4 regions of the Devosia sp. P3_B2 genome follow, and region 4 is predicted to be linked to each of the others. Evidence: predicted binding sites of a transcription regulator. Region 4 holds the regulator's gene; each other region holds the start of a gene.
The links. Region 4 encodes LexA, which represses DNA repair genes until DNA is damaged. Its sites were predicted from a motif close to TGTTCNNNNTGTGTTCNG; they were not measured.

Region 1 (7,653 bases), on a different contig from region 4:
GAGGTGCATCAGCGCATCGACGAAGCGGTCGGACGAGGCGGCCTTCTTCGAACGGGCAATGAGGTGGAGTACCACCTCCGTGTCCGAGGTCGACTGGCAGATAGCGCCCTGCGCGATCAGCTGGCGGCGCAGCGTCAGGCCGTTGGTGAAGTTGCCGTTATGGGCGATGGCGATGCCGCCGACTTCCAGTTCGGCGAATAGCGGCTGCACGTTGCGGAGGATCGTTTCGCCGGTGGTCGAGTAGCGCACATGACCCATGGCAAGGTGGCCGGGGAGGCGGCCGACGGTCGCGGGATCGGTGAAGTGATCGCCGACGAGGCCCAACTGGCGTTCGGAGTGGAACTGCTTGCCGTCGAAGCTGACGATACCAGCTGCTTCCTGGCCGCGATGCTGCAGGGCATGGAGCCCGAGCGCGGTAAGCGTGGCGGCTTCCGGATGGCCGAGGATGCCGAACACGCCGCACTCCTCGCGTAGCGTATCATGGTCCCATTCCGCGATCGGCTTGGCGTTTTGGGTCAAGTGGGCACCTCGGGTTCAGAGCGGGCCAAAGAAGACGGGACCGCAAATGCGGCCCCGGTCACAGATATGCAATGCGCTCACCCGAAATTCATCAGGTGTTGGTCGCAGCCCCATCGGCGGGCGGCTCGAGCGGCGCGTCGTTTTCCAGCTGATCCGTGCCCTCTTCATTGGGCACGTCGGCATCGGGCGTCGGCACATCGTCGGGCGAGGTGTCATCGCCTGTGCCGCCGCCGGCGCCACGCTGCAGGATATCGGTGACCTGCTTTTCGAGGTCGGGCGGCAACAGGCTGATGAGGCTATCGCCGAAATTCTTGAGGATCGGGAGCGAGCGCGATTCGGCCGCCCAGGACGGCAGGTTCGACGGCATCAGCCACAGCCCGAAGATCACCACGATGACCGCGATCAGCACGCCGCGGGCGACGCCGAAGATGAAGCCCAGCGTGCGATCGAGCGGCCCGATACGGCTGTCGACGACGAAATCGGCGATCCGCATGGTGATGAGATGGAGGATGATCAGCGCCACGATGAAGGTGCCGAGCACCGTCACGATGTCGGCCACGATCGGCTCGGCGATGTAGCCGCGCGCGATTTCCTTGTGGTTGAAATAGGCATAGGCGGCGATGGCCGCGGAGCCCGCCCAGGTGGCGAGCGACAGCACTTCCCGCGTGAAGCCACGGGCCGTAGCCAGGATCGCCGAGATCAGGACGAGAACGCCGATGCCGACGTCAAATGCAGTCAACATGTAGAAAATCCGCCCGTGCGACCCGCTTCAAAATCCCGTGTAACCGCTAATCGTGGCAAAGCCAAGCGTCGAGGAAGCGCCGCATAGCCGATCTTCACGGAAAGCAGGAAGCGTGGCCAAACCGCTACTCCGCCGCCTGCTTCTGGCCGCGAGCGGCGATGCGTCCGATGAGCTCGGCAAGCTCGGCATATTCGCCCACGGCGATGCCGTTGGGCACGTCGCCCTTGCCCAGCCGGCCGGTCACCGCGCCTTGAAACCCGAGCTTTTGCGCCTCGCGCAGCCGCTGCGCCGCATGCGCCACCGGCCGCACGCCGCCGGCCAGCGAGATCTCGCCGAAATAGACATTGCTCGAGGGCAGGGGCGAGCCGGTGAGCGAGGAAATCAGCGCCGCCGCCACCGCAAGGTCAGCCGCGGTTTCGTTGATCTTCAGCCCGCCCGCGACATTGAGATAGATATCGTTGGCGCCGATCCGCACACCGCAGCGCGTTTCGAGAACGGCGAGCACCATCGACAGCCGCGACGAGTCCCAGCCGATGACGGCACGGCGTGGTGTGCCGAGCGGCGAGGGCGAGACCAGCGCCTGGATTTCGCACAGCACCGGGCGCGTCCCCTCCATGCCGGCGAACACTGCGGAGCCTGCCGCGTCCTTGTCGCGCTGGTCGAGGAATAGGGCGGACGGGTTGGCGACTTCGCGCAGGCCAAGCGTCGACATCTCGAACACCCCGATCTCGTCGGTAGCGCCGTAGCGATTCTTCATGCCGCGCAGGATGCGGAAGGTGTGGCTGGCATCGCCCTCGAAATACAGCACCGCGTCGACCAGGTGCTCGACGACGCGCGGACCGGCGATCTGCCCGTCTTTGGTGACATGGCCGACCAGCACGACGGCGGCGCCGGATTTCTTGGCAAAGCGCGTCAGCGCCTGCGCCGAGGTGCGCACCTGCGTGACCGTGCCGGGCGCGCTCTCGACCCGGTCGGTCCACAGCGTCTGGATCGAATCGATGATTACGAGGTCGGGGGCAGGGCCGTTCTGCAGCGTGGCGAGGATGATCTCGACATTGGTTTCGGACGCCAGCAGCACTTCGCGATCGCCCAGCCCTAGCCGCTGCGCGCGGAGCCGAATCTGCGCCACTGCTTCTTCGCCAGAGACGTAGACGACGCGCCGGCCGCGCTCGGCCATCGCCGCGGCAGCCTGCAGCAGCAGCGTGGATTTGCCGATGCCCGGGTCGCCACCAACGAGGACCGCGGAGCCCATCACGAAGCCGCCGCCGGTGACCCGATCGAGCTCACCGATGCCGGTGACGACGCGTGCCGCCGTCTCGGTTTCACCGGCCAGCGGCAGCAGCGCAATCGGGCGCCCGCCGGCAACTGCCGATTTCGGCCCGGCGCCGACACCGGAATCGACGATCTCCTCGACGATGGTGTTCCACTCGCCGCACGCTTCGCACCGCCCCTGCCAGCGTGTGGTTGCCGCGCCGCAGGCCTGGCAGACATAGGAGGTTTTGGTACGCGCCATGAGATGCCCCGATAGGCGATGAGAGGTAGCGGAGTATCGGCGCGAAGGCAAGAACGAAGAGTGAACGATGGTGCCGAGACATCCGACAGCCAGCGGCTTCCGGATGCGCGGTGGTCGAGCGGGGTCGCGATCTTCAAAAATCTCGGCGTCGTGGCGCCGCTCACCTCCAGCCATCCTCCCCCGTCAGAGGGGGAGGTGCCGCATCGAGTGTTCGGCACCTGTGGTGCCGGTCGAGGAATCGGGAGTGATCAGGGGCGAGCAACCGTTGCCGTGTCGCGGTCGGCCCTTGGCCACTCTCCGATTACCTCATATCGGCCTTGTCCATAGAAGCTCCGCACCAGCGCGAAGCCCTCGACGCGCAGGGTTGGCGGGTGTTCGAGCACCGTTTCGGGGGCGCTGACGCGGTCGTACAGGAGGGTGAGGTGGAAGGCCTCGCTCGGGTCCGAGCGGGCCTCGAAGCCGCGCTCAAGCATGCCCCAGCGCAGCAGGCGTGACAGGTCGACCAGTGGCGTATCTGATCCGGGCGTCAGCACCATCGGTGGCGCGCCGACGCGGCGTTTGAAGCTCATCAATTTGGTCAAGGCGATGTCGAACGGCGTGAAGCCGATCGAGTCGCCGGTCGACATTGCGGTCGCGAGATCCGGGCCCGACAGCTCCTGGTAGAAGCCGACGCCGACCAGCGAAATGTGAAGCGTCGTCGCCGGCAGCAGCCCGGCCGAGATGCCGTGCAGCCGCTGCTGGTCGGTGACGATGGCCTGCAGCGCCGGCCGCAGCCTGCCGCCCACCAACACAGCGAAAAACACCGGGTCGCGGCCCTGCCGCGGTGGCACCTTGATGGATTTGAACGGCCGGGTTTCGCTGGCAAACATCGACAGCTGCGGCAGATCGGTCATCTCATGGTCCTCCGTTTAGGGAGAAGCAGGGAACCATTGAGGCAAAACGCGAGTCAAGAACAAAACAGGAACATAGGCCTTGATGCCCGCCGTGCTGCTCCTGCACGGATTTCCGACCTCGGCGCTTTCGCGACGTCATCCCTCGTTGGTGAGGGAGGCTTACGTCGTGGCGCCCGATCTGCCGCCTCGCTCATGCGCGAGTTCATCGGGCGAACGCAGCCGGCCCGGTAATCCTTATCTGGGGTGAAATGAGTTCAGTTCAAGCGTTGGCAATCGTCGACTTCTGCGTAAGTTCCGCAGCCCTTGGCCAAAGCAACAGGAGCGAGGGATGACACAGCACGCAGCGGTAATCGCCGGAGGCGGTCCGACGGGGATGATGCTGGCGGGTGAACTGGCGCTGGCCGGCGTCGATGTCGCCATCGTCGAGCGGCGCCTGGACCAGGATGTGCTTGGTTCGCGGGCAGGGGGGCTGCACGCCCGGACACTCGAGGTGCTGGATCAGCGCGGCATTGTCGAGCGGTTCCTCGCCGAGGGACAGAAGGTGCAGGTGACCGGGTTTGCCGGGGTCATGCTCGACATCAGCGGCTTCCCGACGCGCCACCCCTACACGCTCGGGCTTTGGCAGAAGCACATCGAGCGGATCCTCGGCGGCTGGGTCGCCGAGCTGGCGGTGACGAGCTATCGCGGCGTCGAGGTGACCGGCTGCACGCAGGACGACACCGGCGTGGACGTCGCGCTCAGCGATGGCCGGTCGCTGCGGGCGGATTATCTCGTGGGCTGCGACGGCGGGCGCAGTGTCGTGCGCAAGGCGGCGGGCATCGAATTCCCCGGATCGGATCCCACCGTCAGCAATCTGATTGCGCAGGCCGAGCTTGCCGAGCTGCCGCCGGAATGGGGCATCCGCCGCGATGCCATCGGCCTCCACTCCATCGGCCGGGTGAACTACCAGATCCGCGATGGAAAGATCGTCTATGCGGATGAAGGGCCGGTCGGCGTCATGGTGACCGAGCGGCAGCTGGGGGAGGCGGGTGAGCCGACCCTGGGCGATCTCAAGGAGGCGCTCATTGCCGTCTATGGCACCGATTACGGGATCCACAGTCCCACCTCGATCAGCCGGTTCACCGATGCGGCCCGGCAGGCCGCTTCCTACCGGAAGGGACGGGTATTGGTCGCGGGCGATGCCGCGCACATTCATCCGCCCGATGGTGGACAGGGTCTCCAGACCGGCGTGCAGGATGCGCTCAATCTCGGATGGAAGCTGGCCCAGGTGATCAAGGCGACCTCGCCCGAAACCCTGCTCGACACCTATCACGCCGAACGTCACCCGGTGGGTGCACGCGTGCTGCAGCACACCATGGCCTCGGTCGCGCTGCGCCGTGAGGACGATCGGACGAAGGCGGTGCGTGACACCATGGCCGAACTGCTCGGCATGGAGGAGCCGCGGCTGCGCTTCGCCGGAATGCTGACGGGGCTGGGGATTCACTACGACCTCGGCGAGGGCCATCCCCTGCTCGGCCGTCGCGTGCCCGACCTCGATATCGTCACCGCCGACGGGCCGCGGCGCATGTTCAGCCTGCTGCATGGCGCGAGGCCAGCACTCCTGAACTTCGGCACGCCCGGCGACCTGGACATCACGCCATGGGCCGATCGGGTCCAACTGGTCGACGCCAGTTACTCGGGGACGTGGGAGTTGCCGGTGCTTGGGGCGGTCAGCGCTCCCACCGCCGTGCTGGTTCGGCCCGATGGCTACGTCGCCTGGGTGGGCGAGGGAGGCCGGCAAGGCCTTGCCGAGGCGCTCACGACCTGGTTCGGCCCGCCCGTCGGCTAGATGCAGCAGGCGCCGACGGGGCTGGACTTACCCCGTCGGCGCCGACCAAACTCGCTTGAATTTACGCCGTTCGCCGAAACCTCCCCACAAGGTCGCCGACCTACGCTTCGCCGTGATCAATGGTGGTGCGGATGGATTCTCCAGATATCTCCGTGCGGCTCAGGCGGCAGGCCGACCTCTTCGAGGCGCCGGCGATAGCGCCATACGAGGGGAGATACTCTCGAATCCCGGGCATCCAGTGGCTGATCGAGGAAGTCGAGGATCTCGGCCTCCGCCGGCACGATCCGCCACCAAGAGTAACCCTCGCCATGCCTGGCCCCGCGGATGGCGAGAGCGTCCGGCTGGCCATCCGGGGATATTGCGACGAGCAGATCGAGGAGAGCCGGTGGCAGCTCAAGATGCTGCGTCGCTCGGGGTTCGAGGCCCTGCGCATCGGCCTCGTGCTGCTGGCCGTCTGCGTGCTGCTCTCGACGACCGTCGGCTATATGTCGTTCCTGCCCGAGTACATCCGCCTGGTCGTGAGCGAGAGCCTCGCCATCGCCGGCGGCGTCTCCCTGTGGCGACCGCTGGAACTGCTGGGTTTCGACACCTGGCCGCTGATCGGGCAGGTGCAGGTGCTCGAGAAGCTTCGCGCGGCCGATATTCGCGTCGTCGAGACCGATCAGGCCGAGGGCGCTGCGCGTCCAGCGTAGTGCCGCCCGGATTTTCGCTTGGTCTGCAACGAGCGACACCCGTTAAGGTGCCCGTCGATACGAGGACCAGGGGACCATCGAATGCGGTTCGATCGGCAGGCGATCTATATCACCGGTGCAGGGCACGGCATCGGCCGCGCGATTGCGCTCCGCCTGGCGGCCGAAGGCGGATCGATCGCGGTCTCGGACATCGACGCAATAGCGGCCGAGGAGGTCGCCGGGGAGATCGTGGCGACCGGCGGCAGGGCATTCGCTACGACCTGCGATGTGACCGACACTGCATCCGTCGAGGCGTCGTTCGCTGACGCCGTCGCGCGGCTCGGTCATCTCAACGTGCTGGTCAACACCGCCGGCGGCGACTGGGACGAGCCGGTGTTTGGCGAGATCGCCGACGAGCTCTGGGACCGCAAGATGGACGTGAACCTGACCGGAGTGGTCCGCTGCATCCGCGCGGCCCTGCCGAGCCTGATCGCGGCCGGGCCAGGAAGCAACGTCGTCACGATCGGATCGATCAACGGCAACGTCGCCGTCGGCGGATACGCCTACTCCGCCGCCAAGGCAGGGCTGGAGATCCTGACCAAGAACCTCGCCGTCCGCTACGGGCGGCACGGACTGCGCTTCAACGTGGTCTCACCAGGTACCATCCGCACCCGCAACTGGATCGGCCGGGAGGAAGACCTCGGAAAGCTCGCGCGCATGTACCCGCTTGGTCGCGTCGGCGAGCCGGCAGACGTCGCCGCGGCGGTTGCCTTTCTCGCTTCGGCCGATGCGTCCTGGATCACCGGCGTCAACCTGCCGGTGGAGGGCGGCATCATGGCAGGTCCGCTCAACGCCTTGGTGGTGGACGACTAGCCGCAATCACGCCGTCGGCGCGGCGCTTTCCGTGTATTGCCGGGTGTAGCGCCCCTTGAGGCTGGTCAGCACTTCGTAGCCGATGGTGTTGCCGGCGTCGGCGTGGTCGTCCACCGTCACCTGCTTGCCGATGATTTCAGCCATCTCGCCGGGCGCGGGCGGCTGCGGCAGGTCGGTGATATCGACGCCGATCATATCCATCGAGACGCGGCCGACTACGGGGCAGGCCTGGCCGCGGATCACCACATGCGTGCCGCGGTGATTGTTGGATGAGCTGAGCGAGCGGAAGAAGCCATCGGCATAGCCCAGCGCCACGATGGCGAGGCGGCTGTCGCGCGACATGGTCTGCAGCGCGCCATAGCCGACCGTCTCACCGGTCTTCACGTCCTTGGTCATCAGGATCGGCGCCTCGAGTGTCACCACCGGCGCCATCGGGTTGCGCCGGCCGGCAACGGCGCGGCCGCCATAGAGCGCGATGCCCGGGCGGACCATCTGGAAATGGTTGTCGCGGTTGCTCATCAGCCCGGCCGAGTTGCTGAGCGATGCCGGAATGCCGGGGAACTGCGCCATCACCGAGGTGAACAGCGCCAGCTGCGTGCGGTTCTTCTCGTGCG
Region 2 (7,653 bases), on a different contig from region 4:
AGCTCAAGGCCGGGCGAGAGGGCGCAGATCAGCGTACCGGCCGAGAAGATTGACATGGCGAGCATGTAGATCGGCCGGGTGTTGATGCGCTGCAGCAGGAAGCCGGTGATGGGAATCACCACCGCCATGGTGAGGAGGAACGCGGCGGTGAGCCACTGGGCGGCGCTGGCGGTGACGCCGAGATCGGTCATCAGCGGCTGGATGGCGACGCTCATGATGGTCTCGTTGAGGAACACCACAAAGGTGGAGACGAGCAGCAGCGCGATCACCAGCCGGTTGCGGGCGGCGGTGGAGGAATCAATCGGAGCCGAGGCGGGCGCGAACCCGGCGGCATCGGACGGGACATCGGTGATGGTGTCGGAGGTCATTTGCGGCCTGCCTTGCGAGAAAATGAATCAAAGTACGGGAGGGTGAATGGCACAGATGGGGCGGCTGGAGCCAGCCGCCAAGGCGCATAACGCGGATGCATTGGGGCGGCAATTACTGGTGCGGTCATGAGGAAATCTCCTTGGCTTTCACCAGATCGACGAGTGACGTGCGGTGGAATCGACAGCGGCCGTATCGAAATCAGTTAAGCGGTGACTTAAGCGTTGTTGGAGCGAGAGTCAACGCAAGACGTCCGTGGGAACCGATGATCCGCTCGCACCGCGGCTGTCCTAGCGCAGGGTGGGGGTCTTGAAGCAAGCCCCTTGTGCGCTACATATCAGTAACGGAGGGGGGCAGTGCCCACCCTCCTTTTTGCTGTCTGCCGCGGCAGCCCAGCTCCAAATCACTCCCGAAGCCCACCGGCCCGTCATGGATGCGCTCCGTTACGAGCGCGTCGCAGTGGCGTGAAAGCCTGATACAGTTCCGCCCGCAGGGTGGGACCGGCGGGTAGCGTCAACTTCTGGAGATTGCACATGCATTATAAGGAAGAGAAATTTGAAGGTCGGGGCGGACTGAGCATTTTTTATCGCTCGTGGCGTCCGGATGGTGCTCCGCGGGCGGTGGTGGTGATCGTCCCCGGGTTCAACTCGCACGGCGGCCAATATGGCTGGGTGGCGGAGCAACTGGTGGCGAGCGGGCTCGCGGTCTATGCGGTTGACCTCCGTGGCCGCGGCAAGTCGGATGGCGAGCGGTTCTATGTCGACAAGTTCGCCGACTACACCGGCGATGTAGACGGGTTGATGAAGATCGCCAAGGCGCGCGAGCCGGGGCAGAAGGTGTTCCTGCTCGGGCACAGCGCCGGTGGCGTGGTCTCTTGCATCTATGCGCTCGAGCATCAGTCGGAACTGGCTGGGCTGATCTGCGAGAGCTTTGCCCACCAGGTGCCGGCGCCGGACTTTGCCCTCGCCGTGCTGAAGGGGCTGAGCCACATTGCGCCGCATGCCCAGGTGCTGAAGCTCAACAACGAGGACTTTTCGCGGGACCCCGCGGTGGTGGCGACGATGAACGCCGACCCACTGATTGCGCATGAGACGCAGCCGACCAAGACCGTGGCGGAGATGGTGCGGGCCGACGAGCGGCTGAAGGCGGAGTTCCCGCAGATCACCCTGCCGGTGCTGATCCTCCACGGCACGCTCGACAAGGCAACCAAGCCGAGCGGCAGCCAGTTCTTCTACGACACGGCTGGCTCGAAGGACAAAACCCTGAAGCTGTATGAGGGCCACTTCCACGACCTGCTCAACGACCTGGGCAAGGAAGAGGTGATGGGCGACATCACCGGCTGGATCGACGCGCGGGCTTGAGGCGGCGCCGCAGTTGAGTTGGAGGCCGGGGCGATGCTCCGGCCTTTTGCGTTTCAGGTGTAGGGTTCGGGAACCTTTTGCGCAGGCGGACACTCCAATGCCGCATGGAGGATGAGATGCTGACAGTGCTGAAGCAGCGGAGCGACGTGGCTGGGCTGAGCGAGGCAGAACTGGTCGAGCTGGCGCGGCAAGGTGGCGAGAACGCGATCCGCACGCTGATCGAGCGCAACAACCAGCGGCTGTTCCGGGCCGCGCGCAGCGTGCTGCGCAATGACGGCGAGGCCGAGGACGTGGTGCAGGAAACCTATGTGAAGGCGTTCACGGCGCTGGCGAGCTTTCGCGGCGAGGCGAGCTTTTCCACCTGGCTGACCCGCATTGCGCTGAACGAGGCGGTGTCCCGGTTGCGACGGCGGCGCAGGAACAGCGATCTAGAAGCGCTGGACCAGGCGGTGAGCGCCGATGCCGGGCTGGTGTCGCTGTTCCCGCTGTCGCTGGTTCCGCTCCCCGCCGATACGGAGGCCGCACGGTCAGAAATGCGCCAGATACTGGAGACAGCCATCGATGGCTTGCCGGAGGGATTTCGCACGGTGTTCGTGCTGCGCGATGTCGAGGGGCTGAGCACCGAGGAGACGGCGGAGCAGCTGACGCTGAAGCCGGAAACGGTGAAGACCCGGCTGCACCGGGCGCGGCGCATGTTGCGGGCGGTGCTGGAAGAGCAGATGCGCGGCTCGTTCGCCGAACTCTATCCGTTCGACGGCGCGCGCTGCGCCAACATGGCGGATCGGGTGATCGCGAAGCTCAGGCAGGCCTAACCGGTCACAGCGGCTTTTCGGCGAGGCCGCGGAAGGCGTCGGGGATGGAGCGCTCGAGTTCGAGCGTGGCGGAGCCGTAGCCGATGGCTTCGCGGCCGAAGCGAGTGCGGACGGCATCCATGGCGCGATCGGCGACGAGGCGGGAGGCGCCGCGACGGGTGCCGGGCCGGCGGGCTTCGTCGGCGAGGCCGAGCGGCAGTTCGAGCTGGACCAGCGGGTTGCGCTCGAGGTGCGAGACCGAGATGGCGAGGAGCGTGATGGTGCGCTCGTCGGGGTGATCGGCCTGCACGACGCGCACCAGGTCTTCGGCGATCTCAGCGAGGCTGACCGTCGCGGCGATGGGGCTGTCGATGGTGACCGATCGGGTCACGGCGCGCATGTCGCGGAAGCGGACGCGCAGGGTGATGGTGTGGCCGTGCCAGGATTTGACCCGCAACCGCGAGGCGATGCGATCGGCCAGGTGGTGCAGCGTCGGGCGGTAGATACGCTCGATGAAGGGTTTTTTGCCGAGGGCGGATTGAGCGCCGGCCGAGCGGGCGCGCTGATTGGTGACGATGGCGCGCGGGTCGCGGTTCCAGCTCAGGGCGCTGAGCTTTTCGCCGGTGGCGCGGCCGAGCAGAGCCTGCACCCATTCGACGTGCTTTTCGGCGAGCTGGCCGATGGTGAGGATGCCCTCGTCTTCGAGCTTGCCTTCGGTGACCGGGCCGACGCCCCACATCAGCCCGACCGGCAGATGGTGGAGGAATTCGAGTTCGCGGACCGGGTCGACGACGACGAGGCCATCGGGCTTGGCGACCTGCGAGGCGATCTTGGCGAGATGCTTGGTCCGCGCGACGCCGACGGAGATGGGGAGGCCGAGCTCGGCGCGGACGCGGGAGCGGATGGTCTGGGCGATGGTTTCGGGCGAGCCGAACAGGTGTTCGCAGCCGGCGACATCGGCGAAGGCTTCGTCGATGGAGATACGTTCGACCAGCGGGGTGTAATCGGAGAGCACGGCGATGGCGGCGTCACCGAGCTGCTGGTATTCCTCGAAATGGCCGCCGGTGAAGATCAGTTCGGGGCAGAGTTCCTTCGCGGCCCAGCCGGACATGCCGCCGTGGACGCCGAAGGCCTTGGCCTCGTACGAGGCAGCGAGCACTACGCCACCGCCGACGGCGATCGGTTTGCCGCGCAGCTCGGGGTTCAGCAGCTGCTCGACCGAGGCGTAGAAGGCATCGAGATCGGCATGCAGGATGGTGGCGGGCTCCATCCGGGTTCTCCGTGGCGGCGTTGAGAACATAAAGTGAACGAAGAGTGGGGCTTGTCAAGCTGAGTTGCGGCTGCCGGGGGCTTGTCTTGCTATCGACAGGTGTGCCGCCTAGGTCTGCTGCTGGGGATCTGGAGGGTGCGATGCGGGCAGTGGTCTATTCGGCTTACGGGATGCCGGAGCAGTTGCGGCTGACGAAGGTGGCACGGCCGGTGCCGAAGGCGGGCGAGGTGCTGATCCGGGTGAAGGCGGCGTCGCTCAATTCTTGGGATTGGGACCTGCTGCGGGGCCAGCCGTTCCTGGTGCGGCTCGGCGGGCTGCTGCGGCCGCCGTACCCGATCCTTGGGGCGGATGTGGCGGGTGTGGTCGAGGCGGCAGGCGAGGGGGTAACGCGGTTCGCGGTGGGCGATGCGGTGTTCGGCGATCTCAGCGGGGCGAGCTGGGGCGGGTTCGCGGAGTATGTCGCGGCGCCTGAAGCTGCACTAGCGGCGATCCCCGCGGGAGTGAGTTTTGAGGCCGCGGCGGCAACGCCGCAGGCGGGACTCTTGGCGTGGCAGGGGTTGCGCTGGAAGGGCGAGGTGCAGCCGGGCGACAAGGTGCTGATCAATGGCGGCGGAGGCGGGGCGGGGACGTTCGCGATCCAGCTGGCCAAGCGGGCCGGGGCCGAGGTGACGGGGGTGGACCGGGCCGAGAAGGCGGAGCTGATGCGATCGGTCGGGGCGGACCGGGTGATCGACTATGCGGTGACGGACTACACGGCTGAGGGGGAGCGATACGACCTGATCCTCGACATGGTCGCGGCGCGGCCGCTGGCGCATTACCGGCGAGCGCTGAGCCCGCGGAGCCGGTTCGTGATGGTGGGCGGGAAGACGTCGACGATCCTCACGGTGGCGCTGGCCGGGGCGATGACATCGAAGCCGGAGGGGCAACAGATGGGGCTGCTGCTGCACCGGCCGGATGTGGGGCAACTGGCGGAGCTTGGGGCGCTGGTGGCAGCGGGGACGATCGTGCCGGCGGTGGAGCGGGTGTATCCGCTGGAACAGGCTGCAGAGGCGTTTCAGCGGATCGGCGACGGGCGGGCGCTGGGGAAGCTGGTGGTGGCGCCGTAGCTGTCAGCCCCCCGCCAGGGCCAGCAGGCGGTCGGTTTCTTCCGGGACGTTCTCCGAAAGCCGGGCTGCGGCGACGATGGGGAGCCAGGCGCGGATTTCGGGGTCGGTGAGGGGGCTGAGGGCGAGGTAGCGTTCGAGGTAGGCGTTGGCGAGGTCGGGGCCGGCGCCGTGCAGCATCAGCACGTAGGAGCGGGCGACGTCGGCGGCGGGTGGGCCGGAGGTGGCGTCGGGCCAATCGACGATGATGGCGGCGCCGGGCGTGCCGATGATGTTGAACGGGTGGAAATCGCCGTGGCAGAGGCGGTTGCCATCGGGCAAGCAGGCCAGGTCGGCGAGCAGTTTTGTGCGCAGCGCTTCGTCGAGCTGGGGCACGTGGGCGATGCGGTGCGCCAGGCGAGGCTTCAGCGGCGTCAGGCGCGTTTCCTCGCGGGCGTGCATGGCTAGGTGTAGCTGCACCATGGCTTCGAGCGCGGCGGGGATCTGCGTGGGATCGGCCTCGGCGAGCCTGGCCAGCGGCTCGCCGGTGGCGCGGGACATGACGAGACCCCAGCGGCCGGCGAACTTGCCGGCTTCGAAAACCTGCGGGGTGGGCAGGCCGTGATCGGCGACGACGGCGAGGATGGCAGCCTCGCTGAAGGCGACGGCGCGGGCGGCAGGGTCACGATAGAGCTTCAGCACGTGCTCGCCGTAGTGGAAGGCTTCGGCCACCTTGCCGGAGCCGAGCAGGTGGCCGATTTCGGGGCGGGTCATCAGCTGAGCGCGGCCTTAAGGGCGGTGGCAATCGTGTCCTTCCCGCGGGTGAGCTGGAAGACCTTGCCGATCGACTTGGGCTCTTCGAGCAGGGCGACCACCACCGCGGCGACGTCCTCGCGTGGGACCGACTCCTCGTTGATCGCCTCCTGGCTCAGCACCACCTTGCCGGTGCCGCCGCCATCGGTGAGCTCGCCCGGCTCGAGGATGGTCCAATCGAGGCTGGAGCTGGTGATGTGCTTGGCCGCGGCGCGCTTCTGCTTGTAATAGTCCTTCATCTCATCGTTCATCGAACGGGTGGAAAGCCCGGTGCTGGCGCCGATGGAAGAGATCGAGACGTAGCGCTTCACGCCGGCCTTTTCGGCAGCGCGGACGGTGCGCAGCGTGCCCGTGCGATCGAGGGCGCTGCTTTCGCCGGCGGCGGAGCCGGCCGCAAACACCACGGCATCGGCATCCTTCATGGCAAAGACGATATCGTCGAAGGGCGATTTATCGAGATCGAGCAGCACGGTTTCGGCGCCGAGCTTCACCATATCGGCCATGTGCCGGGGGTTGCGAATAGTGGCGACGACGGCGTGCCTGGCCGCGATGAGCTTTTCAACGATCAGGATGCCGGTGCGGCCGTGGCCGCCGATGACGATGATGCGCATTGGGATACCTCAGTTCCGGAAAGGGTGCCGCAGGTGAGGCGATAGGGCAAGCTCGCTAGGAGTAAGGGAGATGATTCGATGACTGGACGGCAGGTGGTGGTGCACCACGACGATCTGGGGGCGAGCTGGAGCGCCAACATGGCGTTCGTCGAGCTTTGCGAGCAGGGCGTGGTCACTTGCGGCTCGGTGATGGTGCCTTGCCCGTGGTTTCCGCATATGGCGCAGCTCGCGCGGGAGAACCCCGAGCTCGATATCGGGGTGCACCTGACGCTGACCGCCGAGTTCGACCGCTTTCGCTGGCGGCCGATGACGGGCACGGCCGATAACGGCATGTGCGACGCCGAGGGTTTCATGCCGCGCCGGGTGGCGGACACTCGGGGCGCTGATCCCGCGGCGGTGGAGCGCGAGCTCCGGGCGCAGATCGATGCGGCGCTCGACGCGGGCATCGATGTGACGCATCTCGATGCGCATATGGGAACGGTGTGGCTGCCGGAGTTCGTCGAGATCTACGAGCGGTTGGGGGCGGACTACCGGTTGCCGGTTTTCCTGCCGGGACCAACGGATAGCTGGGTGGAGCCTTCGGCGGCGCTGAACCGCGCGACGGAGCGGGCTCAAGGCCGGGGCAACCCGGTGTTTGACGGGGTGGTGTCGACGCCGTTCGGCAATCTCAGCCCGACGGCGGCGGACTATCGCGAGATACTCGATGGCACGCGGCCGGGGCTCAACTGGGGCGCGTTCCACTTCACCAAGCCGGGCGACATCGCGATGATCTCGGACGACGCGCCGCTGCGGCTCGCCGAGTACGAGCTGTTCCGTTCGGGCGCGGTGGAGCCGATGTATGCCGAGCTCGGGCTGGAGCTGGTGGGGATGCGCGGGTTCCGCGAGCAGATGCGGGGCCGGTAGATCGATTTTCTTCGATGCGGATTCGCGATGTCGAATTAGCGGGCGCGGGTTCGACTAGCCTCGTAAATCCGGAGGGATCGAAAAATGAAGTTCGTTTGTCTCGTCTATATCGACAGTGTGGCGATCGGGGCGCTGAGTGAGGCCGAGGGCCGGCAGCTGGCCGACGACTCGATCGCGTTCGACTGGGGCCTGAGGAACAGCGGCAAGCTGATCCTCGCGCAGCCGCTGGAGGCGCCGGGGACGGCGGTGACGGTGCGGCAGCGGGCGGGGAAGTTCTCGCGCACCGACGGGCCGTTCGTCGAGGCCAAGGAGCACCTGGGCGGGTTCTTCATGATCGAGGCTGATGATATCGACGAGGCGATCGCGCTGGCGAAGACGAGCCCGATCATGCGGGTCGCGAGCGTCGAGGTGCGGCCGGTGCTGGAGCAGGTGGATAGTGTGACGGGGCAGGGGCGG
Region 3 (7,653 bases), on a different contig from region 4:
GGCTCTACGACAAGTGGGGCACGACACGCCTACTGGTTCCCGGCTCGATCCTTGTCAGCGCCGTGCTCTGGGGCCTCACGCTGGTCGATCAGAACACCTCGATCTGGGTGATCCTCGCCGGCCACATCACGCTCTGCATCGGCCTCGCCATCATGTTCACACCGCTGTTCACCGCGTCGCTGAGCTCGCTCCCCATGCAGCTCTATTCGCATGGCTCGGCCATTCTCGGCTCGGTCCAGCAGGTCGCGGGTGCGGCGGGCGTCGCCCTGTTCGTGGCACTGATGACCATCCAGACCGCCGCGCTGACGGCCGCCGGCACCGAGCCGGTGACCGCGCTCGCCGCCGGCATCCGCACCGGGTTCCTCTGCGGCGCCATCATCTCGACGTTCGCCATCGTTGCGGCCTTCTTCGTCAAGAAGCCGCCGGCGAACCCCGAAATGGCGGGCATGGGCGGCCACTAAGCCGCTCCTGCTTCACGTGAATCACTAATCCCTTCGGGCGCCGGACACCCTCCGGCGCCCGATTTCTTTCCCGCCCCTGTCGAAATGGCCGCGCGTCGCCCGACATTGTCCTGAGAGCGATGAGGGAGTGCGACGATGACTGAGATAACCCAGCTGATGGATGGCATCCTGCTCGGCGAGTGCCCGCGCTGGCATGATGGCAAGCTCTGGTTCGCCGACTGGGTCGGCCAGAAACTCTACACCATCGACAGCGAAGGCCGGTCAACCGTCGAGGCGGAGGTCGCCTCGTTGCCCTTTTCTTTCGACTGGCTGTCCGATGGGCGGATGCTGCTGGTCCACGCCGCAGATAACGATCTGAAGGTGCGGCAGCCCGACGGCAGCTTCACGCGTTTCGCCGACCTGTCGAGCCTGTCGGACCGCGGCTGCAACGAAATTACCGTGCACCCCAGCGGCCACATCTACGTCAACAATGTCGATTTCGACTTCCCCGGCGGCGAATTCCGCCCCGGCTTCATCGCACTGGTCTCGCCCGACGGCACCAGTCGCAAGGTGGCCGAGGGCCTCGCCTTCCCCAACGGTATGGCCATTCTCGCCGACGGCAGGACGTTGGTCTGCGCCGAGTCGTTCAACGGCAACCTCAGCGCCTTCGACATCGCCGAGGACGGCAGCCTCAGCAATCGCAGGCTATGGGCCAATATCGGCGAGTACGGCAATGACGGCATCTGCGCCGATGCCGAAGGCGCCATCTGGACCTCGACCGGACCCACCGTGCTGCGCGTCCGCGATGGCGGCGAGATCGTCGAGAAGTTCGAGCTCGACCGCATGTGCTTTGCCGTCATGCTCGGTGGCCCCGATGGCCGGACGCTCTACATGGTCGCCAATGAATGGACCGGCACTGTCGATGTCACCAAGCCCACCGGCCGCGTCTTCAGCGCCCGCGTCGACGTCCCGCATGCGGGTTATCCGTAGTCCTTAGCTGGTTTTGGGGGTCAGCCCGCACTGACGCTAGAGTGTTGCGAGCCGCTCGAAGGCACTCGGCTGCGGCGGCGCCAGAAGTGCCGAGGCGATCGCCGCCGCACACTGCTCCGGCGTCATCACCCCGGTATCGACCTCAAGATCGTAGATCCCCGGCACATGCACCGCACCCTGCCAGCGCCGCACCGCCTCCGGCACGCCTTCGCCCGCCACATAGAGGCCGAACCCGTGCTGCGGATGGGCATTCCGCCGTGCCATGATCATTTCGATCGGACAGCGCACCCCGACGAACAGCACCGGCAGCCCGGCAAGCCGCCGCGCCGATGCGGCCAGTATGCCAAGCGGCCGCGAATAGCCGTCATGGTGCCCGACATCGACCACCACATCGCCACCAGCCAGTGCCCGCTCCGCGATCTCGTCGTAGAGCTCGGCATAGAGCCGCACCACCATCGGCTCCAGCTCCGCCCGCTCCCCGCCCGGCCGCAAGCCGATCCCAGGCAGCATGTCCTTGGGCAGCGCATCGTTCATCGCATCGACGCCGAGGTTCACCCACCGCCCCGGCACCAGCGCCATCACCGCCCGCGCGATCGAGGATTTTCCCGCCCTCGGCACCCCGTTGAGAATGACGATCCGTCCGCTCATCGCTCACCCTTCGACACGCTGAAAAGAGAAAGGCGCTCAACCCGTTAGGGGAGCGCCTTTCGTAGGCTGGGATCATGTCGCCGGGAGGGACAGCGCCCCGATCCAACCGTTGACCGATATATGTGAACCCGGTTTCACAGTTTCAAGGGGCGGCCCAATCGGGCCTACCAGCGCACCCGCCGGCACTACTTCGCCGCCTTGGCCCGCTCGATCGATTCGAGAATCACCCGCCGCGCATCATCGACGCCGCCGAGCTTTTCGATCTTGGCCCACTTGCCGGGCTCGAGATCCTTGTAGTGGGTGAAAAAGTGCTTCACCCGCTCCAGCTGGATCGGCTGCATGTCGGTGATGTCGTTGATCCCGTCATACATCTTGGTCAGCTTCGACACCGGCACGGCGAGGATCTTCTCGTCGGTGCCGCCATCGTCTTCCATGAACAGGATGCCGAACGGCCGGCAGCGCACCACCGCACCCGGCACCAGCGGCCGCGAGTTCATCACGATCACGTCGAGCGGATCGCCGTCGCCGCAAAGCGTATGCGGCACGAAGCCGTAATTCCCCGGATAGCGCATCGGCGTATAGAGGAACCGGTCGACGAACAGCGCCCCCGAGGCCTTGTCGATCTCGTACTTGATCGGCTCGCCGCCCAGCGGCACCTCGATGATCACGTTGAGGTCGTCGGGGGGATTCTTGCCGATCGGGATCGCGTCGATGTTCATTGGGTCTGCCTTAGGTCTATTTCGGCGGGTTGTGGCCTATCCGAGGCCATGATTGCAAGGCATACGAATGCGCGGGTGGCATGCGAAGCCCAGCGGTGTTCAAGACGTATTGAGGAGGTATTGCCGTGATCGGACGCATTTTCGCCAGTGCGCTTTATGTCGCTTGCATCGGCTGGGCCGGCTCGGCCAGCGCCCAGCAGATCGAATCGAGCTACACCGACCTCAACCTCAACATCGACTGCACGGTGATCGAGTCCGATGACTTCGGCACCATGTGGGCTTGCCTCGGCCTCAAGGGCATCCCGGTCATGGTCACCGAGGGCGACCTGCGGATGTTCGTCTCCTACGGCCTCACCTCCACCACCGAGAAGGCCGCCGAGCAGACCCTCAACCCATTCAACCACCTGGGCGACAAGATCGAGTGGCGCGTCTCCAACGCCGAGGGCTACTTCAAGCCCTTCGCCACCATCCTCCGCTTCTTCACCCAGGGTGAAGAGGGCAAACCCGAGGGCCAGGTGCTGGTCGTCACCAAAGTCACCCCGGGCGCCACCTGCCACATCGCCTATATCGACGCCCTCGCCAACCCCGACGCCAACGCCCTCGCCCGCAAAACCGCCGACGAGAAGGCAAAGGATTTCGACTGCGAGAAGAGCGAGCCCGAATATGTCGGCAAGTTCGAAGCCTGGAAGCGCTAAGCGCCCCGCACCAACGCGTCTGCCCGGCAACGTCCTTTGAGCTGGTTCAAGCCCGCGCCATCTGGTTGCGCAGCACCGTGCGGTCGCGCGACGACACCCCGATCAGTTCGGCGATGCGCCATACCATGTTGTCCTCGAGCTCGTGGTTGCGCTTGTCGGCGAACACCACCTGCCACATCATCCGGATGATCTCGATCTTCTCGCTATCGTCCAGTGAACTCAGCGCCGAAGTGAAGCGGTAGAAATCCACCGATTCCTGGTCCCGCTTGGTCGCCTCGACGATCAGCTTGCGCACCTCGTCCTCGCCGAGCCCGTAGTAATCCATCAGCGTACCCTCGAGCGCCTGCCGCTCGGCCTCGCTGACACTGCCGTCGATCGCCGCCAGATGCACCAGCAACGCCGCCACCGCCAGTTTCGGCTCCATGCTGAGCACAGTGGCATCGGGTCTCTGGAAGATGGAGCGCAGCGCATCGAACATGGGAGGAGTCCTTGGGTGGGTCGACGGAAGATAGGCACTCCCGCCCAATCGCGAAAGTGCCCGCATGCCGCAGCGCGAGGATGTGAGCACGGCGTGTGCTGACTCTTCTGCTTGACTCTCGACCGGACTCTGGTGTTCCCTATTTGTTCTAATTACTGACAACAGGGAGGCTCAGATGCCGGGCCTCGCACGCCACGATCTCGACGCCCTACGACTGAAAATCGCCGCCCTGGAAAAGCGCCCGCTGCTGGCGAAAGGCGCAGCGATGGTGGCGGAGGGGCTGGGAAAGGCTGCCAATGACGAGCAGGAGCTTGCCGATCCACTGGAGGTGCTCGTCGCACCCAATGGACTGCTGCACGAGGTGTTTGCCGACGAGCAGCGCCAGAGCGGCGCCGCGCTGGGCTTCGCCTTCGGGCTCGCCCGGCAGCTGCTGACCACCGAACGGCAGGCGATCCTCTACCTGCAGCTGGTAGGTGAAGGCCAGGAACTGGGGCTGCCTTATGGCGCGGGGCTGCAGCAGTTCGGCATCGATCCGGCGCGGTTGGTGATCGGCCGGATCGAGAGCGTAACCGAGCTGCTCTGGGCAATGGAGGAAGCAATTGCCTGCCGTGCGGTCGCCGGGGTCATCGCCGATCTCGCAAGTCACCCCAAGGCACTCGATTTCACCGTGTCGCGCCGATTGAGCCTCCGTGCAGCTGCGGCCGGTACCTCGGCGTTCCTCATCCGCTACGGCCGGGGACGCGAGGCGAGCGCAGCAAAACTGCGCTGGCGGGTTTCGCCGGCAATGAGCGGTGAGGTGGCGTTCGATCCGCGCGCACCCGGCCCGCCCCGCTTCCAGATCGAGATCGAAAAAGGCCGGCTCGGCGACAAGACGCAACGAGCCGAAGGCAAGAACATGCTTGTGGACTGGACAGAAAATGGTTTCGTTTCAGTCGAACCCGAATACCGCACCGGAGCTGCTGTTCACCGAACGGCGCCGCCATCTCGCCCTGTCGTTGCCACGCTGGGCGACCGACTGTCTCAGGCGGGCTGATCCGGCACTCGCCCGCTCGACCCGCCCGCTGGCCCTGTGGGAGAAGCAGAAGGGCGCCATGCGTCTCGCCGCGGTGGATGCCGCGGCGGCGAAGGCAAACCTGACATCCGGACAGAACCTGTCGGACGCTCGCGCGCTGGTGCCGGAACTCGAGGTCCGCGAGATCGACCGGGCCTATATCGAGCAGGTCTTCGCCGATTTTGCCGATTGGCACTCCAACGCCAGCCCAATTGTCGCCGTTCACTCGGCGGCGGCGCCCTACGGTGACCTGGTCCTCGACATCACCGGGGTCGCCCACCTGTTTGGCGGCGAGGCAAAAATGCTGGAAGTGCTGGTCAACCGGCTGCGCACCCTGGGTTTCACCGTCTCTGGCGCCATCGCCGATACGGTTGGGGCGGCCTGGGCCTTGGCGCATTTCTCACCCGGCAGCGTCATTCCCAAGGGTGAGACCGAAGCGGCGCTCGCCACCCTGCCGATCGTCGGCTTGCGGCTCGAAGAGGCGCAGGTCTCGGGACTCAACCAGATGGGCCTCAAGACCATCGGGCAGCTCTATGGCCGGGATCGGCGGGCACTGCAGGCCCGGTTCGGGGAATCGCTGATCCTCAGGCTCGACCAGGCGCTGGGCCGGATCGAAGAACGGATCACTCCGCGTCTGCCAATCGCCGAATATTATGCCGAGCGCCGCTTCGCCGAACCCATTGGCTACATGGACGACGTGCTGATGACGGCGCGCGATCTCGCCATCCAGCTCGGCCTGCGCCTCGAGTCCGAGGGGCTGGGGGCGCAGACCTTCCACCTGCTGCTCTACCGGGTCGACCACAAGGTGATGAACCTCACCATCAATGCCGGCCGGGCGACGCGAGATCCCAACCACATTGCCCAGCTGTTCGTGCACCGGTCGGAGCGGCTTGAGGGCGAGTATGATGCCGGCTTCGGCATCGACATGATCCGGCTGGCGGCCAGTTCGTTGTCGGAAGTGCAGAGCATCCAGCTCGGGGCGTTCGAAGTGCGCGACGGGGCGCAAGACCTCGACCGACTATACGATCGCATGACGAGCCGGCTCGGCCCCCTGGCACTCACTCGCTCGAAGTTCGTCAACACTCACATCCCCGAGCGGGCAGCGAAGCTGGAGCCTGTAATCGCTCAAACCGAGGAAGATCCGGAAGCTCTTCCTGATCCCGAACTGCGAAGACCGCTCCGGCTACTGCCCAATCCAGAGCCGATCAACGTGATAGCGGAGGTGCCGCATGGCCCGCCGATGCGGATCATCTGGCGGCGCATCGCCTACCGCATCCTCAAGGCATCGGGGCCGGAGCGGATCGAGGCCGAGTGGTGGCGTTCGGGCAAGAATCTTGAGGTGCTGGAACCGCCAGAGCGGGGCAGCAAGAAGCGCGACCCGCGCGACGACCCCAAGTCGGACAAACAGAAGCCAAAGGAGCCGGAACACGTTTCCGCGCTCGCGGCGTTCGACCCGCTGACCACCGTCCGCGACTACTACGTCATCGAGGATGACGGCGGCCGGCGGTTCTGGATCTTCCGCATCGGGCTCTATGGCGCCGCCGAAGCGCCGCGCTGGTTCATGCACGGGTTCTTCGCATGACCCGCCCCAGCTATGCCGAACTGATGGTGACGTCCAACTTCTCGTTCCTGAGAAGCGGCTCGCATCCGGAGGAGCTGGTCTCGGCCGCCATCGCGCTGGGTCTGAGTGGCGTCGGGATCTGCGATCGCAACAGCTTTGCCGGCGTGGTGCGCGGCTACGTGGCCCACCGCGACCTCAAGGACAAGGCACCCGACTTCCGCTACGTCGTCGGTGTCCGGCTCTGCTTTGCCGATGATACTCCCGATATCGTCGCCTATCCCTCTGACCGTGAGGCCTATGGCCGGCTTTGCCGCCTGCTGAGCCGCGGCAACCTCGGGAAGGAGAGCGAGAAGGGCAAGTGCGTCATCCGCTTCTCCGACCTCGAAGACTTCATCGAAGGCCAGTTGCTGATCCTCCATTGCGACGAGACGCGCTGGGAGCATTCCGGCGTCGTGCTCGAGCGGCTGGCAAAGCTCAGCCCGGGCAATATCTGGCTGGCTGCAGCGGCAACCTTCAAGGGCACCGACCGGGCCAGACTCAACCGGCTGGCCGCGATGGCAGCAGACGCCAGCGTACCGATGCTGGCCGTCAATGATGTGCTCTACCACGAGCCCAACCGCAAGATCGTGCAGGACGTGGTGACCTGCATCCGCGAGCACCTGACGCTCGAGACCGCCGGGCGCCGGCTGCAGCAGAATGCCGAGCGACACCTGAAGCCGCCGACCGAAATGACCCGGCTGTTCTCTGAGCATCCCGATGCCATCGCGCAAACGCAGCTGCTGCTGAACCGCATCGGCTTCAGCCTCGACCAGCTGAAGTACAACTATCCGACTGAAACCATCGGCAACGGCGAGACGGCACAGGAGACACTGGAGCGCCTGACCTGGGAAGGCGCGCGCGATCGCTATCCCGAAGGGGTTCCCGATACGGTCAAACGCAGTCTTTGGAGCGAACTTTGCCTTATCGCCTACAAAGGCTACGCATCCTACTTCCTCACTGTCGAAGACGTTGTCCGCTACGCCCGGCATAAGCTGAAAATCCTCTGCCAGGGGCGCGGCTCGGCCGCCAATT
Region 4 (7,653 bases):
CATGGCCCCGACAAGCGTCCAGAGGTCGGAATACTGCTCCTGGTCGCGCGAAAAGAACATGAAGCCGACGCCGGATCGCTCGATGTCGTAAGTGCCGATCCGGCCGTGGATCGTGTCCGCATTGGCCTTGAGGTACTGGATCAGCTCCGCCCGCGTCGAGGGTGGCTTCGATCCGGCAAAGCTCGGCTTGTGGTAGATGAACACAGCCGGCTCATAGGTCAGCGCGTAGGCCGTGTTGCGCCAGTTGGCCCAGCGCGGCCAACTGGCTGACAGCGGCAGGCTGCTCTCCTGCGCATAACCGTCGTTCGCGAGCTTGACCTGCAGGTCCATCGACGAGGAGAACGCGAAATCTGCGGTGGGCGCACCGGCATCGGTCTCGGCCACCACGCGATCGTAGATGTCGACGGTCTGCAGGTCCTCATAGGCCACTGCGATGTCGCGGTTGGCGGCCTGGAACGCCGCGATCATCGGCCGCGCCAGCGGCTCGTCGAGCGACGAGTAGACCGTGACAGTCCGGTTGCCGACCGCATCGTCGAGCGCCGGATAGACCTTCGCCTCCTGGGCGAAGGTGGGCGTTGCGACGAGGACGAGAATGGCGAGAAGTCGGAGCATTTCCGGACCATGCCCGCTCCCCTGCCCGCTCCACAAGGGCTATGGGCAACGCCGCGCCGTCAAACTACCGTGCGGTCGGGGAGCCAATGATGCGCATCATGGTGGTCGAAGACAACCGGACCCTGGCCGACGGCCTTGCCGTCGTCCTGCGGGTCGCCGGCTACGCGGTGGATGTCGTTCATGACGGCATCTCCGCCGATGCCGTGCTGTCGACGGAAACATTCGATCTCGTCGTGCTCGACCTCAGCCTGCCCGAAATGGACGGGCTCGACGTCCTGCGCCGCATGCGGGCCCGTCGCAACGCCTCCTCCGTACTGATCCTCACCGCTCGCGGCGCCCTCGACGAGCGGGTGCGCGGCCTCGACCTCGGTGCCGACGATTACATGACCAAGCCGTTCGAAGTGTCCGAGCTGGAAGCGCGCATCCGCGTGCTGCTGCGCCGGCAAGCCGGGCTGCACAACTCGAGCATCGCCTTCGGCAGCATCGAGCTCGACACCGTGTCGCGCACCCTCTCGGCGTTTGGGCAGACCCTCGACATGCCGGCGCGCGAACTCAGCGTGCTTGAGACCCTGCTGCGCAAGGCCGGCAAGGTGGTCGCCAAGCAATCGATCATTGAATCGCTGGCCGCCTTCGACGATGACCTCAGCGAGAACGCCGTGGAACAGTACATCTCGCGCCTGCGCCGCCGCCTCGCTCCCTATGCGCTCACCGTGCGGGTCGCCCGCGGCCTCGGCTATTACCTCGATCGGATCGCCGACTGATGGTGCGCCCCTACTCGCTGCGCCGGCGTCTGCTGCTGTGGCTGATGGTTGCGCTAATTGCCGTCGCCACGCTCGCGGTGGTCGATACCTGGCGCGAGGCTAGGGACACCGCAACCTCACTCTCAGACCGCGTCCTCGCCGGCTCCGTCCTCGCCATCGCCGAGCGGGTGATCGTCACCGAGGATGGCGAGCTCGAGGTCGACGTACCCTATGTCGCGTTGGAGATGCTGACTTCGGCGGCGCAGGACCGGGTTTTCTACCGCGTCGACGGTCCGGAGGGCTTCATCACGGGCTACCAGACCCTGCCGACCTCTGATGCAGCGACGGCCGACATCGCCTATTCGGACGCCAGCTTCCGTGGTGAGCCGATCCGCGTGGCGGTGCTGCGACGCGCGGCATCCTCCGGCGTCAGCGCCATCCCGTTCACGGTCACCGTCGCCGAGACCACCATCGCCCGCACGCAGTTGACCCAGACCCTGCTCCTCCGCTCTGCCATTCGCCTTGCGCTGCTCATCCTCTCCGCCGCGGTGATCCTCTGGCTGGCCGTCGGTTTCTCGCTCGCCCCGCTCTACCGCCTCCGCGATGCCATCTCGCGGCGGGCCCTCGATGACCTCAGCCCCATCGAACAGGAGGTTCCCCGCGAGGTGCAGGGCCTAGTCGACACGATCAACTCGTTCATGACGCGGCTGTCGTCAGCTCTCGATGCCCTGCGCCATTTCACCGGCAATGCCAGCCATCAGCTCCGCACGCCGCTCACCATCATCCGCACTCAGTTGGCGCTGGCGCTCCGCGCCGATAGCCCTGCCGCGGCACGGGAGGCGGCCCGCACCGCCGACGCCGCGGTGGTGCACGCCGAGCGCGTCCTCGCGCAACTGCTGCTCCTCGCCAGGATCGACGAGGCTGCGTCCGATCGGCTGCAGTTCCAGGTTGTCGATCTGTTCGAGCTCGCCCGGGAGCGCACAGGCGACTATGTCGTCCGCGCCCATGCCGCCGACATCGATCTTGGCCTCGAGGGCGAAGGACCGGCGCTGGTCCGCGGCGACCCGATGCTGCTCGGTGAACTGCTGAGCAACCTCATCGAGAACGCCATCGCCTATGCTGGACCCGACGCCGAAGCGACGGTTCGCGTCGCCACAGGGGACCGCGTGGTGCTGCTGCAGGTAGCCGACACCGGCAAGGGCGTCGCCGCCGAGCAGTTGGCGGCAGTGCGCAAGCGCTTCAGCCGCGGTAACAGCGACAAGCCCGGAGCTGGCCTCGGGCTGCCCATAGTCGAAGAGATCGCGGGTCTGCTCGGTGGCGAACTGACGGTCGCATCGCAGCCTGGCAAAGGCTTCAGCGTGCAGCTTACCCTACCCGCCGAGCCGCAATAATCCGGCGGTGGCGCGCGTCGACCGATGCGCCGGCACGCGCCAGTGTATCCCGTAGTCAGTGCACGGGGATCATCAGGTGGGCATAGGGAGTGTTGGGCCACATCACATAGGGCTGGGTGTGGTCGGGATGCTCTTCCTTGGGATAGCCGGCCAGCATCTCGTCTGCGACGTTGAAGATCATGACGTGCGGCCCGTCGACCATCCACTCGTGGCCGGCGGGCGGCGCCGTCGCGAACGGATCCATGTTGTCGGGCGCCGACTCGCCCTGCAGCATGTAGCCGAAACCGACCACGCCCTCGGGTGGGTCCTTCTTCTCGCTATATGCCGTCAACCACGCCATGCCTCCGGCGTCGACGCATATTGGATCATTGGTGGGCGAAGCCAGGTTGTCCGGCATGCAGGTAAAGCCGTTCGTTCCCTCCTTGAGCGTCTTCATCTGCATCTGAGCATCGAAGTTCACGACCGTGGCATTCTGGCCCACCGCCACCGGCGCTGCCGACAGCGCGTTGGCGACCAATTCCGCATCGGTCATTTCGGCCGCCACGGTGGGGCTGAGCAATATCCCCAAAATCATTGCGGATATGGCATAACGGCTTGATTTCATAGACATGTTTTCCTCCTCAGAAACAGTCCAGTTCACTGGCCCGTGGAAACGAGCACAGCTCCAGCTGAGAAGGTTGGGTGTGCGGGTTCGACACGCCAATCTCTCGACGGTATGCCCTGGTGGACAGCAGGTCAACGAAACGCAAGGCCCCGACGTCGAGAGGATTTCGCGGCCACTTTCGGCGCGCCAGGGGCGCCATCGTAACGCAATATTCATCGTCCGATTGCAGAACATAACTGGAACACGTATAACACGTTCAGTCTTTGTTCCGATTCTGCTCACGGGGCCGCCATGCTGACGCGCAAGCAACACGAACTTCTGATGTTCATCCACGAGCGGATGAAAGAATCCGGCATCCCACCGTCGTTCGACGAGATGAAGGATGCGCTCGATCTTCGCAGCAAGTCGGGCATCCACCGGCTGATCACTGCGCTCGAGGAGCGCGGCTTCATCCGGCGCCTGCCCAACCGGGCCCGGGCGCTCGAGGTGATCAAACTGCCGGACTCGATGAATCCATCGCTCGGCGGCCGCAAGGCGCGCTTCGAGCCGAGCGTCATCGAGGGCAATCTTGGCCGGGTCGCGACCCCGCCGGCACGCCCAGCGGCTCAGGTGGCCAACGCCGACGCCTACCGCGCGGTCACCGTCCCGGTGATGGGCCGGATCGCCGCCGGCACTCCGATCGAGGCCATCCAGACCCATAGCCATTCCATCATGGTGCCGCCCGAGATGCTCGGTGCGGGTGAACACTATGCTCTGGAAGTGCGCGGCGATTCGATGATCGATGCCGGGATTTTCGATGGCGACACCGTGCTCATCAAGAAGCAGGACGCCGCTTCGACCGGTGAGATCGTCGTCGCCCTCGTAGATGACGAGGAGGCGACGCTGAAGCGGCTGCGCCGTCGCGGCAACTCGGTAGCGCTCGAGGCCGCCAACCCGGCCTACGAAACCCGCATCTTCCCGCCCGACCGGGTGAAGGTGCAGGGCCGCCTGGTTGGCCTGCTCCGCAAATACTGAACTCCTGACCTGCCGCCAATCGGGTCTCCGGGCCGGCTGCCTCAGCCGGCCCTTTTTCTTATGAATCCGGACGCTGCGGTCAACAATTGCACTAGGGCCGGGCTGGCAAAGACGTTACGTTCCGCGCCGCTGGCAGCAAGTGGCGCATCGGATCTGAAGCGCCGCCTGCGAGCGGCTTTCGCGATCATACCAGGAGAGTGGACCACCTTCCCGATTGCGATGTAGCGGCATGGCTTGATGCGCGGCAAACTGGCGGCGCAAGGGAGAGGGTTTTGGCAGGACAGGTCGAATGGGTCGCCGTCGATTGGGGCACCTCCAATCTGCGGGCATGGGGAATAGATTCCGCCGGTGAGATCGCCTTCTCCCGCTCGTCGCCGGACGGCATGGGTCGTCTCAGCCGCGAGCAATATCCGGATGTGCTGACCTCGCTGCTCAACGGCGTCGCCGATGACGTCGAGGACGTACTGATCTGCGGCATGGCCGGCGCGCGGCAGGGCTGGATCGAGGCCCCCTATCTCGACGCCCCCGCCGAACTCGGTCGCATAGCTGCCGGCGCCGTTGCGCCCGATATGCCAGGCCCACACAACCCGCGCATCCTGCCCGGCGTCTGCCTCCGCGATCTGGGTGCGGAGGACGTGATGCGCGGCGAGGAAACCCAATTGCTTGGGCTCTCGGCACTGATCCCCAACTTCTCCGGCCTCGCGGTTATGCCAGGCACCCACAGCAAGTGGGCGCTGCTCTCCGGCACCAAGCTGGAACGCTTCTCCAGCGCCATGACCGGCGAGATATTCGAGCTGCTGCGCACCCACTCGGTGCTGCGCCATTCGCTCGGTGGCGAGCTCGAGGGCGAGGATCGCGATGTCGGCTTCGCTGCCGGTCTCGACCAAGGGCTCGAGCGGCCCCAGCGCTTGACCGCGACGCTGTTCAAGGTCCGCGCCGGCTCCCTGCTGTCGGGCCGCAGCCCGGCATGGTGTGCCGGTTTCCTCTCGGGCCTGTTGATCGGCGCCGAGATCGGGGGCCAGCGCGACTGGATCGGCGAGGCGGAGATTCCGCTGGTCGGCAGTGTCGGCCTTTGCGGGTTGTACCAGATGGGCTTTGAACGGCTCGGCGCCCGGACCCGCATCGTCGATGCGACCGACGCCACCCTCGCCGGACTCAAGGCAGCAAGACAGGCATAGAAGTTCATGGACCACCGCCACATCATCGCGATCCTTCGCGGCATCACGCCTCCCGAAACCCTCGAAGTTTGCGACGCCCTCGTGCTCGCCGGCATCACCATGATCGAGGTCCCACTCAATTCGCCCGAAGCGCTGCGCTCGATCGAAGACGTCGCCAAGGCCTTCGACAGTCGCGCCCTGGTCGGTGCGGGCACGGTGCTGAACCGCGCCGATGTCGACGCGGTCGCCGATGCGGGCGGCCGGTTCGTTGTGTCGCCGGACACCAACCCGGCGGTCATCGGCGCCACCATCGAGCGCGGCATGACCTCGTATCCGGGCGTGTTCTCGCCCACCGACGCGTTCACCGCCATCCGCTCCGGCGCCACGGGCCTGAAGTTCTTCCCCGCCGAAGTGCTTGGCCCCAAGGGCATCAAGGCGATGAAGGCGGTGCTGCCGCCGGCTATCCCGCTCTACGCCGTCGGAGGCGCCAACCCCGACAATTTCGCCGAGTACTTTGCGGCCGGCTGCGCCGGCTTCGGGCTCGGCACCTACATTTTCAAGCCCGGCATGTCGGCCGCCGATGTGGCATCGCGCGCCACCACCGCCGTCGCCGCCTATGATCAGGGAAGACCACGATGAACTCGAAGGCCGAACTGTTCGTCGATAGCCGCTGCGAGCTGGGCGAAGGCCCGTTCTGGAACCCGCTGCTCGAACGCCTGTTCTGGTTCGATATCCTCAACCAGACCATGCTGAGCGCCGGCACCGACGGCCACATCGTCGACCGCATTACCTTCAAGGACACGGTCAGCGCCGGCGCCGTGATCGACAAGGACACACTCGGCATCGTGCAGTCGGGCGCCCTGCTCCGCTATGATTTTGCCTCCGACACGAGCACGGTGATCGCCGAGATCGAGGAGGACATTCCGACCAACCGGACCAATGACAGCCGCGTCGACCGCACCGGCGGCTTCTGGATCGGCACGATGGGCCGGAAGGCCGAGGCGGGGGTCGGTGGCGTCTATCAGTACCGCGCCGGACAGACCACCAAGGTCATCGAGAACATCCGCATCCCCAACTCGATCTGCTTCTCCCCCGACGGGCGCACGGCCTACTTCACCGACGCCGGCAAGATGATTGTCCGCTGCGCCCTCGATCCGGCAACCGGCCAGCCGACCGGACCCTGGGAGGACTTCTTCACCATGGAAGGGCCGGGCGGCGCCGACGGCTCGGTGGTCGATTCCGAAGGCTACCTTTGGAACGCCCGCTGGGGCGGCGGCAAGGTCATCCGCATCTCCCCTGACGGCAAGCTGGACAAGGTGGTCGAGGTTCCCGGCGTCAGCCAGGTGAGCTGCCCCGCCTTTGGCGGCAGCGACCTCAAGACCCTCTACATCACCACCGCGCGCGAGCATATGACGCCCGAGCAACTCGAAGTCGAGCCGCATGCCGGCAGCGTCTTCGCCGTGGCGCTCGACGTACCCGGCATCGCCGAACCTTTCCTCAAACTCTGAGTCTAACGTGTCTTTTCCCGCTATCGGCGTCTGCTATTACCCCGAACACTGGTCCGTCGAGCAATGGGATGACGACGCCCGCCGCATGGCGGAGGTCGGCATCGAATATGTCCGCATCGGCGAGTTTGCCTGGTCCCGCCTTGAGCCGCGACCGAACGAGCTGGATTTCGGCTGGCTGGTTGCGGCAATGGACGTGCTCGACAAGCACGGGCTCAAGGTCATCGTTGGCACGCCCACGGCGACCCCGCCCCGCTGGCTGATCGACAAGATGCCCGACATGCTGGCGGTCGATCGCGACGGCCGACCGCGCGGCTTCGGTTCGCGTCGGCACTACGACTTCTCGCACCTGGGCTATCGGCGCGAATGCGCCCGCATCACCCGGTTGCTGATCGACCATGTCGGCCAGCACAAGGCACTCGCCGGCTGGCAGACCGATAACGAGTACGGCTGCCACGACACGGTGCACTCCTACTCGCACGCCGCGGCCATCGGCTTCCGGCTCTGGCTGAAGGACAAGTACAAGACCATCGAGGCGCTGAACCTCGCCTGGGGCAATGTCTTCTGGTCGATGGAGTACAACAACTTCGAACAGATCGACCCGCCGAACCTCACCGTGACCGAGGCCGC

Region 1: radA (DNA repair protein RadA) is a predicted target of LexA. The motif match lies at 2,824-2,841, and genes of this name have one in related genera.
Region 2: dinB (DNA polymerase IV) is a predicted target of LexA. The motif match lies at 3,811-3,828, and genes of this name have one in related genera.
Region 3: AC1DV8_RS00080 (ImuA family protein) is a predicted target of LexA. The motif match lies at 4,104-4,121, and genes of this name have one in related genera.

Annotation. Positions count from the first base shown of each region.
Region 1 is NZ_JBFUGO010000009.1:19,559-27,211, forward strand. Features, by position in the region: gene purF (amidophosphoribosyltransferase) at 1-519, opposite strand, end outside; gene AC1DV8_RS13970 (CvpA family protein) at 611-1,261, opposite strand; gene radA (DNA repair protein RadA) at 1,386-2,774, opposite strand; gene AC1DV8_RS13980 (2'-5' RNA ligase family protein) at 3,023-3,667, opposite strand; gene AC1DV8_RS13985 (FAD-dependent monooxygenase) at 3,996-5,495, shown strand; gene AC1DV8_RS13990 (hypothetical protein) at 5,627-6,187, shown strand; gene AC1DV8_RS13995 (SDR family NAD(P)-dependent oxidoreductase) at 6,269-7,039, shown strand; gene alr (alanine racemase) at 7,046-7,653, opposite strand, start outside.
Region 2 is NZ_JBFUGO010000001.1:23,386-31,038, forward strand. Features, by position in the region: gene AC1DV8_RS00110 (MDR family MFS transporter) at 1-368, opposite strand, end outside; gene AC1DV8_RS00115 (lysophospholipase) at 900-1,727, shown strand; gene AC1DV8_RS00120 (RNA polymerase sigma factor) at 1,844-2,539, shown strand; gene dinB (DNA polymerase IV) at 2,544-3,788, opposite strand; gene AC1DV8_RS00130 (NAD(P)-dependent alcohol dehydrogenase) at 3,929-4,894, shown strand; gene AC1DV8_RS00135 (phosphotransferase family protein) at 4,898-5,644, opposite strand; gene AC1DV8_RS00140 (NAD(P)-binding oxidoreductase) at 5,644-6,294, opposite strand; gene AC1DV8_RS00145 (polysaccharide deacetylase family protein) at 6,373-7,197, shown strand; gene AC1DV8_RS00150 (YciI family protein) at 7,282-7,653, shown strand, end outside.
Region 3 is NZ_JBFUGO010000001.1:15,059-22,711, reverse strand. Features, by position in the region: gene AC1DV8_RS00110 (MDR family MFS transporter) at 1-461, shown strand, start outside; gene AC1DV8_RS00105 (SMP-30/gluconolactonase/LRE family protein) at 597-1,430, shown strand; gene AC1DV8_RS00100 (chloramphenicol phosphotransferase CPT family protein) at 1,467-2,078, opposite strand; gene ppa (inorganic diphosphatase) at 2,264-2,797, opposite strand; gene AC1DV8_RS00090 (hypothetical protein) at 2,923-3,492, shown strand; gene AC1DV8_RS00085 (tellurite resistance TerB family protein) at 3,539-3,970, opposite strand; gene AC1DV8_RS00080 (ImuA family protein) at 4,146-5,003, shown strand; gene AC1DV8_RS00075 (Y-family DNA polymerase) at 4,888-6,603, shown strand; gene AC1DV8_RS00070 (error-prone DNA polymerase) at 6,600-7,653, shown strand, end outside.
Region 4 is NZ_JBFUGO010000010.1:19,813-27,465, reverse strand. Features, by position in the region: gene AC1DV8_RS15000 (ABC transporter substrate-binding protein) at 1-612, opposite strand, end outside; gene AC1DV8_RS14995 (response regulator) at 702-1,373, shown strand; gene AC1DV8_RS14990 (sensor histidine kinase) at 1,373-2,743, shown strand; gene AC1DV8_RS14985 (hypothetical protein) at 2,799-3,353, opposite strand; gene lexA (transcriptional repressor LexA) at 3,639-4,361, shown strand; gene AC1DV8_RS14975 (2-dehydro-3-deoxygalactonokinase) at 4,634-5,539, shown strand; gene AC1DV8_RS14970 (2-dehydro-3-deoxy-6-phosphogalactonate aldolase) at 5,546-6,157, shown strand; gene AC1DV8_RS14965 (SMP-30/gluconolactonase/LRE family protein) at 6,154-7,026, shown strand; gene AC1DV8_RS14960 (beta-galactosidase) at 7,034-7,653, shown strand, end outside.